DNA from 3 places in the Actinoplanes sp. NPDC051475 genome. Region 1 is predicted to be linked to each of the others. Evidence: riboswitches for the same ligand, from Rfam matches in the RefSeq annotation. Region 1 holds a riboswitch; each other region holds the start of a gene.

Region 1 (3,172 bases):
ACGTGGTGGATCCGCCAGGCGATCAGCCGGGCGATCGCGCAGCAGGAGCGCACCGTGCGCCTGCCCGTGCACCTCGTCGAGGACGTCAACCGGATGCGCAACGTCACCCGCCAGCTCGTCCGCGAGCTCGGCGCCGACCCGGAGCCCGAACAGATCGCTGCGGCGCTGGGCGTGACGGTGGAGCGCGTCGGCGAGCTGACCCGCTGGGCCCAGGACACCGTGTCCCTGGACACCCCGGTCGGCGATGACGGCGACACCAACCTCGGCGACCTGGTCGCCGACAGCGACGCGCCGTCGCCCGAGGAGATCGTGCTGACCGCCCTGGAGCGGCAGCGCATCGAGGGACTGCTCAACCACCTCGACGACCGCTCGGCGGGCATCATGCGCGCCCGGTACGGTCTCGAGGACGGTCGCGAGCACTCGCTGACCGAGGTCGCGTCGCGGTTCTCGCTCTCCCGCGAGCGCATCCGCCAGCTCGAGATCCAGGCCCTGGGCCGGCTGCGTGAGCTGGCCCGCGCCGAAGGCCTTCAGGCCGCGTAACCACTTCCCCCAACAACGCCGAAGGCCGGTGCCCCTCGCGGGACACCGGCCTTCTGTCGTGCCGGGGCGCGTGATCAGGTCACGCGGCCGTAGCCGTACGGGGTCATGATGTCGATCGTGCGATGCTTCACCGGCTCACCGGCCCGTGAGGCGTCGATGATCTTCCCGCCGCCGACGTAGAGCGCGACGTGCCCGAGGTTGCGGTAGAAGACCAGGTCGCCGGGTTCGAGCTGGGACCGGCTGATCCGCCGGGTGGCGCTGTACTGGGCCGCGGCGTTGTGCGGCAGTGACTTGCCCGCCTGACTCCAGGATCGCGAGGTCAGGCCCGAGCAGTCGTACGTGCCGAGCCCGTCGGCGCCGTACTCGTACATCTTGCCGATCTGGGCGAAGGCGAACCGGACCACGACGCCGGCCTCGCCGGAGACCGACGGGACGTTGCCGGTGTAGCTCGAGCCCTTCTCGGTCGCCCGGCCGTACGCTGCCTTGCGCATGGCGTACAGGTCCTTGAGCTGGCCCTCGATCTTCTTCTTGCGGGCGGCGAGCTCGTTGACCTCCGCGGTCTGCTTCACCTGAGTCGTCTTCAGTGCGGCCTGACGCTCGTTGTAGTTCTGCGTCGTGGCCGTGTACGTGTCGATGTCACGCTGCCGGTTGCGCGACAGCTGCTCGAGGATGGACATCCGGTCCATCAGGTTGCTGCTGCCCTCCAGCACGACGTTCATCGTGCCGACCTTGCCGGTCTTGTACGCGGACGCCGCGATGACGTTCATCTGCGCGCCGGCGGCCTGGAGGGCCTCCTTGGCGGGTGCGAGTGACGCGGCGAGCTTCGTCTCGTCGTCCTTCGTCTTCTTCAAGCTGATCTTCATCTTGTTGTAAGACTCGACGACGTCCTCGAGCTGGTTCGACGCCTTCTCGATCTTCTTGTTGATGTCACCGGTCGAGGGCGCCGCGTGTGCAGCCGGCGCGACGGTGCCGGTGATCACGATCGCCAGGGCGGCGACCACCATGGTGCGTAGCCTCGTTCGGGCGTGTGGCAACGGTACGTGGCCTTTCTTCCGCTGGGCCGCCTACCGGGTTAGCTGACGGATTCGGGCGGGAAGAAGGCCCTACCGCTGACGCGGATTCACCCCGGATGCTGCTTCGGTGGTTCCCCGGCTCGCCGAGACGGTCGCGGCGAGCCCCGGGGGATGGGGTCACCGTTACCGCCGTCGAGGGATTCGGCGGCGCTGGCCGGCGCCACTTGAGGGTATGGCTGCGGACCGGACCAACCGCATCAACTTATCGGCGATCTCAATTAACACAAGAGCCGGAAGAGTGACTTGCGCCAATTATCACAAATATGGGAATGATCCCGATAACGGGCTGCGATTCAACGCTTTCGCAGCGTGACCCTTCTATTTCTGCGCCATCGCGGGCGGGGTGTCCATCCCCTGGACGGCCCACTTGTGGGAGACGACCCGCTCGGCCCAGAACGAGAAGAAGGGGATCGTGCCGGCGAGCATCACCAGCAGCATCCTCCCGAGCGGCCAGCCGGCCCGGCGGCTCAGGTCGAAGGTGGCGACGAGGTAGATCATGTAGAGGAAACCGTGGACGGGTCCGACGGCCGCGACCACCGTGTCGTTGTGGCCGGCGTACTTCAGCGGCATGCCTACCAGCACGAGCACGATGAGGACCACGCCGACGATCCAGGCGATGATCCGGTAGCGGGTGAGGGCTCCCTGCACGGTCCACGTCCTTCTACTTGGTGCTGCTCTTGCGTCCGGGGTAGTCGCCGGGCCGGGCGCCGGGGTGGGCGTTGAGCCAGGCGAGGTAGTCGTTGTAGGCGTCCAGTTCGGGGTCGTCGGCGGGCATCGGCTGCGCGCCCACCGGCACGCGTACCGGCCGGCGCACCGTCACGGGCGTGTCGCCGCCGAGCGCTGCCGCCGGGGCCTCGGCGGGCTCCTCGGGCGCCTGCGGGCCGGCTCGGAGCTCCTGCTGCACCTCGCGCACCCACAGGAAGACCACGAAGAGGGCGAAGACCGGCCACTCGAAGGTGTAGCCCCAGCTGAGCGTGTTGCCGCCGGTGGCGCGGCTGAACTGCCACCAGCCCAGGCCGAGAAAGCCGATCACGAGCGCGAGCGCGACCACATGGCGCGCGATCCACGCCGGGGTCCACAGCCCTCTCATGGGTCGAGCGTACCCAGCGGGGGTTTGACGACAGGCGGCACGGGCAACCGTTGCGGGAACCACCGAGAAGGGAGAGATCATGAGCGACCCCGAGGTCGACGACCGCGTCGGCACCGAGCAGGGCATCGACCCCGCCGGGCTCGCGGACGAGGACCTGATCCGTGAGCTGGGGAGCCTGCACCGTACGCGGCTGCAGACCCTGCGGCACGGTCCGGACGCGGCGCTCGCCAACCACCTGCGCCGTACGGCCGAGCTGGAGACGGAATACCTCGCCCGGCACCCCGGCCGCGAGGTGGACCCGCACCGGCTCACCCAGGACTTCTGAGAGGACCCGTGCGCATGACCTCCTCGGTACGCGGCCGGTTCGAACGATTGCGACGGCAGTACGCCCCCCACGAGCACCGGCCGCTGGACGGGTACGCGGTGACCATGAGCGCCTTCGGCGTACTCGCCGGCAGCCTCGCCGTCG
Region 2 (3,172 bases), on a different contig from region 1:
GCCTGGCGCCGGGGAAGAGGCGCCAGGAGCGGGAGCGGCTGGAGATCTCGCAGTACGGCGGCAGCGACGTCCGGACCGCCTCGGCGGCCGGCAGGTAGCACGCCTACAGTCCGCCGGGCAGCACCCCCTCCTCGATGTCGGCGAAGTCGTCCTCGCTCGCCGAGAGGTACTGCTCCCAGGACTGCTTGTCCCAGATCTCCACCCGGGTGCTCGCCCCGATCACCACGAGCTCGCGGTCGAGTGCCGCGTACTCCCGCAGGTGGCCCGGGATGGTGACCCGGCCCTGCTTGTCGGGGATCTCGTCGTGCGCGCTGGCGAAGAACACCCGGCCGTAGGCCCGGGCTGCCTTGTTGGTGACCGGCTGGTCACGCAGCTGCCCGGCGATCCGCTGGAACTCCGGCATCGGGAACACGTACAGGCAACGCTCCTGCCCCTTGGTGATCACGACACCTCCCGCCAGCTCGTCCCGGAACTTCGCCGGGAGGATCAGCCGGCCCTTGTCGTCCAGGCGCGGGGTGTGAGTGCCGAGGAACATCGGCGCAACCCCCCTGCCCTTTTGGCGGTTTCGCGGTCCGCCTGTTCACTCGGGCCGGCAGGTCCGCTCCGGCCCTGCCACTGCGCTCCACTCTACTCCACTTCCCTCCACCCGCAACCGGAATCGACGCGTCCATGAACCGTTTTCGCGGATGAATGCGCACGTCAGACGCGGTGGGTCGGAGTGGAGGGGTTGGCGCCCCCATTCAAGGTCCACTTTCCGACAAGCCGCCCAGGCGGGCACGAAACTCCGCCGAAAAAGGGCATACCCGAGCGCTCGGGTCGACCTTGGGGAGGGAAGTGGAGGGAGAAGTGGAGGACATGACAGTGGGGCGCGACCCGAACCGGGTCGCGCCCCACTGAACTGTCGTGTGCCGCCGTACTGCTTATTGCATTGTCGTCAGACCATGCGCCGGACGACGTAGTTGCTGCCGTAGATCTTCTGCTTCTGCACCCGGGCACCGGTGTGCGGGGAGGCCCACATGTAACCGCCGCCCGCGTAGATGGCGGCGTGGGTGCCGTAGGACCCGGACCGGAAGACGAGGAGATCGCCGGCCTGCTTGCTGCCCTTGCTGACGCCCTTGCCGTAGTGCTGCTGCGAGTTCGCCTTGTGCGGCAGCTTCTTGCCCGCCGCCTTCTTGTAGACGTACAAGGTGTAACCCGAGCAGTCGAAGCGCTTGGGGCCGGCCGCGCCGTACTTGTAGAGCGCGCCCTTGTGCCTCTTGGCCTCGGCGAGGATCTTCGCGCCGCTGGTCCTGACCGTGATCTTGACCGGCTTGCTGGCGCTGGGCACCATGCCCCGCGAACCGCCGTAGTACGTACGGAACCAGACGGTCTTGCCGGGCTGGGTGTTGAAGACGACGGTCCCGGTCGTCACGTGCTTGTTCTGCCAGGTCTTCCACTTGCCGTTGATCTTGGACTGCAGGCGGACCCAACCATGGACCACCTTCTTGCCGGTCCGCGGATTCATCAGCTTGGTGGTGACCCGGACCTTGGAACCCCAGGACACCGTCCGCTTGTTGTACGAAGCGGTGACCTTCGGCTTCACCTTCGCGGCAGCGGCCGCCGTGATCGGGGCGGCGGATGCTGCCGGCGTCGCGACCAATTGGCCGGCGCAGAGGCAGAGACCCAGGGACAGTGCGACGGTTCCGGTGCCGACGGACATGCGGCGGCCCCGGCTCGAACTGCGTTCGTGCACGGTAGAGATATCCCTCCGGCACGCCTGCGAGGTTAGCTGTCGGGTTCGGGCGGGAAGGATGCCCGGCCGCCGGTGGCGGCTTCACCCCGAGGTCCCCCGGGTCCTGCGACCCGATGGACCGGAAATGGGTCCCCCGTCCCTGCCCCCGTATGCCTTTATGGTCGTTCACTTGCTTCGTGGTCGCACCGTACGGACCGGGGCAGGGCTCGGCGTGATCCGTGCAGTGCGAGCGGTGGGCGGTCGCTCACCGGCCCACCCTGCCTACCCGATTTCTCGATCCACCGTGGGGCGGCCCCTCGTGACTCTTCGTATTTGGCACAGTGGACAGTGTCCGATTTGTGATCCACCTGTGACAAATGCCGCCACGCTACGCGCAGTAATGCTTACGGACAGCTGAAGGTTACGGGTGAAACAGAACACACAAAAAGCCGCGGGCGGTGCGATCAAGGACGGCGCACAGGTCGGGCGAATGCCCCCGCAAACATCCCCACCGGCCCAAACACGGCAACGGACGACCTATCCCGATCAACCTTTCGGCGGAGCCGCCCCCCGCACCGGTGACCGCGGGCGGCGTCGCACCCGGCGCCACTCGACGTAGTGTCCGTTTCCGGTACCCTCGTCGCCGTGACGGACGGGAAGATGCCCTTGCGGGCCAAGGTCGCGAGCTCCGTCTCGCGCACGGCGGCGGCCCTCTCGCGGGCCGCGGGACGCGGCGACGGATCGGTGATCGGCGGCTGGATCGGCCTCAAGATCGATCCCGACCTGCTGCGGAACCTCGCCGCGGGCCGGGCCATCGCCCTTGTCTCCGGCACCAACGGCAAGACGACCACGACCCGGTTCACGGCCGCGGCACTGGGCGTCCTGGGCCCGGTCGCCACCAACTCGTTCGGCGCCAACATGCCCACCGGGCACACCTCCGCGCTGGCGAAGGCGGGCTCCACCCCGTTCGCCGTGCTCGAGGTCGACGAGCACTACCTCGCCCGGGTCATCGAGGAGACGACCCCCCGCGTGGTGGCCCTCCTCAACCTCTCCCGCGACCAGCTCGACCGGGCGAAGGAGGTGGCGATGATGGCGCAGATGTGGCGCACCGCCCTCGCCGCCCACCCGGACGTGCACGTGGTCGCGAACGCCGACGACCCGATGGTGGTCTGGGCGGCCGTGAACACGGCTCACGTCGTCTGGTTCAGCGCGGGCCAGCGCTGGACCGACGACTCGTGGGTCTGCCCCGAGTGCGGCTCCCCCATCAACCGGGCCCAGGGCGACTGGTGGTGCACGGGATGCCCGCTGCGCCGGCCGCAGGCGCAGTGGACGGTCGAGGACGAGGGCGTGCTCGACCCCAGGGGCGACTGGCACCTGGTCAAGCTTCAGCTGCCGGGCCAGGTCAACCTCGGCAACGCGGCCACCGCGCTCGCCGTCGCCGCCGAATTCGGCGTACGCCCC
Region 3 (3,172 bases), on a different contig from region 1:
CCCCACCACGTCCATCGACGCCAGGTCGAGCACCGACAGCCGCCGGCCCCGCGCCTGAACTCGAACATCTCCATGGCCGCCGGCTCGGCGCAGGAGCGGTGGCTGCGCACCGACAGCGGTACGGGAACCTGTCACTGATCCCGGCGCAGCCGGTAGTACACGAATCCCTCACGGGTGACGCCGCCGTCGGGGGTGAACCCGGCGGCGGCACAGCACGCGCGGCTCGGCGCGTTGCCCTTATCGATGCCGCAGAAGAACTCATCCACATCGGACAGCTCGGCGTTGTCGACGACCGCTCGCAGCAGGGCCCGGCCGCGGCCCTCGTGCCAGCGCCGCGGGTCGACCACGAAGGCGAGGCCCATGGAGCGGCGGCCGCGACCGTCGGCGTACACGTCGCCGCCGATGAAACCCACCTCGCCGGCCGCGTCCACGCCGAACCACGCGTGGCAGCGCAGCACCAGGTGGCCCCGGAACACCTCACCGCCGCCGCGCTCGGCGATCGCGAGCATGCGGGGCAACCAGTCCCGCCCGCCCAGGTAGTGCTGCACCTGGGGATGGTCGAACCAGGGCGCCGCGGAGTCCGCCAGCATTGTGGTCGGCGGGACCAGCCTCATGCGCACATCATGCCGGTACGCGCAAGCCGGCGGTGCTGTTGTCCCTCCATAGTGGTGGGTGTGGCGGGACCCGGCCGCCCCACGGGGGAAGGGCGGCCGGGCCGGTCTCCGCCAGGCCTCAGAGGGCCAGGCGTTGCCCCGGGAAGATGAGGTTCGGGTTGCCACCGATCTCACCGCGGTTCAGCTGGTACAGCGCGCGCCAGCCGCCCTTGACGTGGTGGCTGCTCGCGATCTTCGCCAGGGTGTCGCCGGAGCGCACGGTGTAGGACTTGCCGGTCGCGTGCGCCGGCGTGCTCTTGCGCGTCGTGCTCCTGTGCGTCGTGCTCCTGTGCGTCGTGCTCCTGTGCGTCGTGCTCCTGTGCGAGGACGACTTCGACGAGGCCCCGGACGTGTTCCTGCCCGAGTAGGACTTCGAGGAGCCGGCCTTCCTGCCGCACACCGGCCAGGCGCCGATGCCCTGGCCGTCGAGGACCTTCTCGGCGATGCGGATCTGCTCCGCGCGGCTCGCCTTGTTCGCCGTGCTCGCGTACTTGCCGCCGCCGTACGCCTTCCAGGTGCTGCGGCTGAACTGCAGGCCGCCGTAGAAGCCGTTGCCGGTGCTGATGCTCCAGTTGCCGCCGGACTCGCACTGCGCGACGGCGTCCCAGTTCACACTGGACCTGGCCGCTGCCGGCGATGCCGGGCCCAGCAGGGCGGCGGTGCCGGCCGCGCCCGCGACCACCAGGCCGAGGGCACGCAGGGACTGCTTGCGGATCTGTGCCATGAAAGGAAACCTCCACGCCTGCGAGGTCAGCTGTCGGGTTCGGGCCGAGGAGCCCGGCCGCGTGTGGCGGCTTCACCCCGAGGCGCGGCTTGCGCGCCGTGGAACCTGTGGGTCCCCCGCTCCATGCCTGTCGGTTGAGGTCCCGGCCCGGTCGGCGGCAGGACTCGGCGTTACCGACCGCGGGGCCCGCATCTGCGGACCGGCCGACCGTAGCCACTTCCCCCCGGGCGATCGCAAACTTCCGGGGCCGAACGTGACGTTGTTTACACCCTTGCGACCGGATTGATCTTTCTCCGAGGTGTCGTTCGAACCGGGATAATCACCGCGAAGCGGGCCATCGGCCGTACCGTTGGATCATGGAAGATCCTGCCGTCGCCGTCCGCGCCCGGCTCCTCGAGATCACCGGGCCCGAACCCGGTGGGCCGGAATGCGCGCTGCTCGTCAGGCTGCTGACGTCGTACACCGTCAAGACGCCGCCGGCTCTGGAGCGGCTGGCCGAGGCTCTGGCCGCCGGGGACCTCGCCGCCGTCCAGGACCAGGCACACGCCCTCAAGGGATCGGCGGCCAACATCGGCGCCGCCGAGCTGACCGATCTCTTCGGCGAGCTGGAGGACGCGGCGCGCGACGGCCACCTCCTGGAACCCCGGGCGACGCTGGACCGCATCCACGGCGCCTACGGCCGGGTGGCACCGGTGTGCACCCGCATCGCCGGTGACCTTCAGCAGGAGGCCGTGCGTTGACCGAGAGGGATCATTCGTCCCACCAGTTCGCCGGCGCCGTCGCGCTCACGTTCTCGGCCAGGAGGCTCTGCAGGACACTGGCCAGGACGCTCGGCTGTGCCGGCTTCTCGAGGTACGGCGCATCCGGCCGCACGAGCCCCTGGGCCAGGGCGACATGCCGGGGGATCCCGCTGATGTAGATCACGTGCATGCGGGGATACACGGCGCTGATGGCCCGGGCGAGGTCGCCCCGGCTGTCTCCGGGCAACGACAGGTCGGCGATGAGGGCGTCGATCCGGCCCTCCTGCTCCCGGCACACCTGCATGGCCGACTCCTGGTCCAGCGCGGTGAAGACGCGGAAGCCCCGGGCGGCGAGCATGTGGGCCGTGGTCTCGAGGACGTCGGCGTCGTCGTCGACCATCAGGACCGTGGCGTGACCGGAAAGGTTCGTCATTCTCGCCTCCTTGCGACCCAGCCTAAGTGCACGAACCGTGCCGCGACCGGCGTTTGTGCCGGTGGGTCACGGGACGGGCAGGGTCGGCAGCAGGGCCACCCGCAGCCCGAGCCGCAACGCGGCCAGCATGAGGGTCCCCGAGTCGGTCAGCGGCTCGAGTTCCGGCGCCCGGGACGGCTCCCGCAGGCCGAACGCATACCAGCCGCCGTCGCTGGTCGGGCCGATCACCGCATCGAAGCTGCGCAACAGCCCGTAGGCGTCACCCAGCAACCGCGCGCTCACCTCCGCCGCGATCACCAGGTAGGCACTCCCGCTCCCGGGGCCGGGGGGCGAGAGCCGCGAGTCACAGCGGAAGAACCGTCGAGTCCGGGTCATGCCCCGGTAGTGGCCGCCGGCGCCCGGAAGGTTGCCTGCCTGGGCGAGAAACCTACAGCCGGATCCATTCCGTCGCCGTCGTCACCGACTCCAGCACCGCGGCCAGTGGTTCGACCCCGAGGCCCGGGCCCGCCGGCACCGGCAGGTGGCCGTTCTCGAGCACGAAGGGCGCGGTGAGGTCGGTGGCGAAGTAGCGGTCCGAGGCCGAAGTGTCGCCGGGCAGTGTGAAGCCCGGCAGGGCGGCGAG

What was found. A riboswitch is a leader RNA that binds a small molecule or an ion and turns the genes downstream of it on or off. The one in region 1 is predicted to bind cyclic di-AMP.
Region 2: another riboswitch for cyclic di-AMP. It lies ahead of AB0368_RS23165 (NlpC/P60 family protein); the one in region 1 lies ahead of AB0368_RS31825 (NlpC/P60 family protein).
Region 3: another riboswitch for cyclic di-AMP. It lies ahead of AB0368_RS35185 (transglycosylase family protein); the one in region 1 lies ahead of AB0368_RS31825 (NlpC/P60 family protein).

Annotation. Positions count from the first base shown of each region.
Region 1 covers NZ_JBFAZZ010000019.1:56,491-59,662, forward strand. The annotation lists gene AB0368_RS31820 (sigma-70 family RNA polymerase sigma factor) at 1-540, shown strand, start outside; gene AB0368_RS31825 (NlpC/P60 family protein) at 615-1,544, opposite strand; cyclic di-AMP (ydaO/yuaA leader) riboswitch at 1,587-1,723, opposite strand; gene AB0368_RS31830 (DUF3817 domain-containing protein) at 1,932-2,261, opposite strand; gene AB0368_RS31835 (hypothetical protein) at 2,275-2,703, opposite strand; gene AB0368_RS31840 (DUF6158 family protein) at 2,783-3,028, shown strand; gene AB0368_RS31845 (DUF1360 domain-containing protein) at 3,043-3,172, shown strand, end outside.
Region 2 covers NZ_JBFAZZ010000011.1:168,654-171,825, reverse strand. The annotation lists gene mraZ (division/cell wall cluster transcriptional repressor MraZ) at 104-535, opposite strand; gene AB0368_RS23165 (NlpC/P60 family protein) at 935-1,732, opposite strand; cyclic di-AMP (ydaO/yuaA leader) riboswitch at 1,739-1,906, opposite strand; gene AB0368_RS23160 (MurT ligase domain-containing protein) at 2,372-3,172, shown strand, end outside.
Region 3 covers NZ_JBFAZZ010000025.1:52,974-56,145, reverse strand. The annotation lists gene AB0368_RS35195 (hypothetical protein) at 1-33, opposite strand, end outside; gene AB0368_RS35190 (GNAT family protein) at 132-614, opposite strand; gene AB0368_RS35185 (transglycosylase family protein) at 733-1,377, opposite strand; cyclic di-AMP (ydaO/yuaA leader) riboswitch at 1,379-1,557, opposite strand; gene AB0368_RS35180 (Hpt domain-containing protein) at 1,734-2,117, shown strand; gene AB0368_RS35175 (response regulator) at 2,128-2,550, opposite strand; gene AB0368_RS35170 (DUF2064 domain-containing protein) at 2,617-2,925, opposite strand; gene menC (o-succinylbenzoate synthase) at 2,978-3,172, opposite strand, start outside.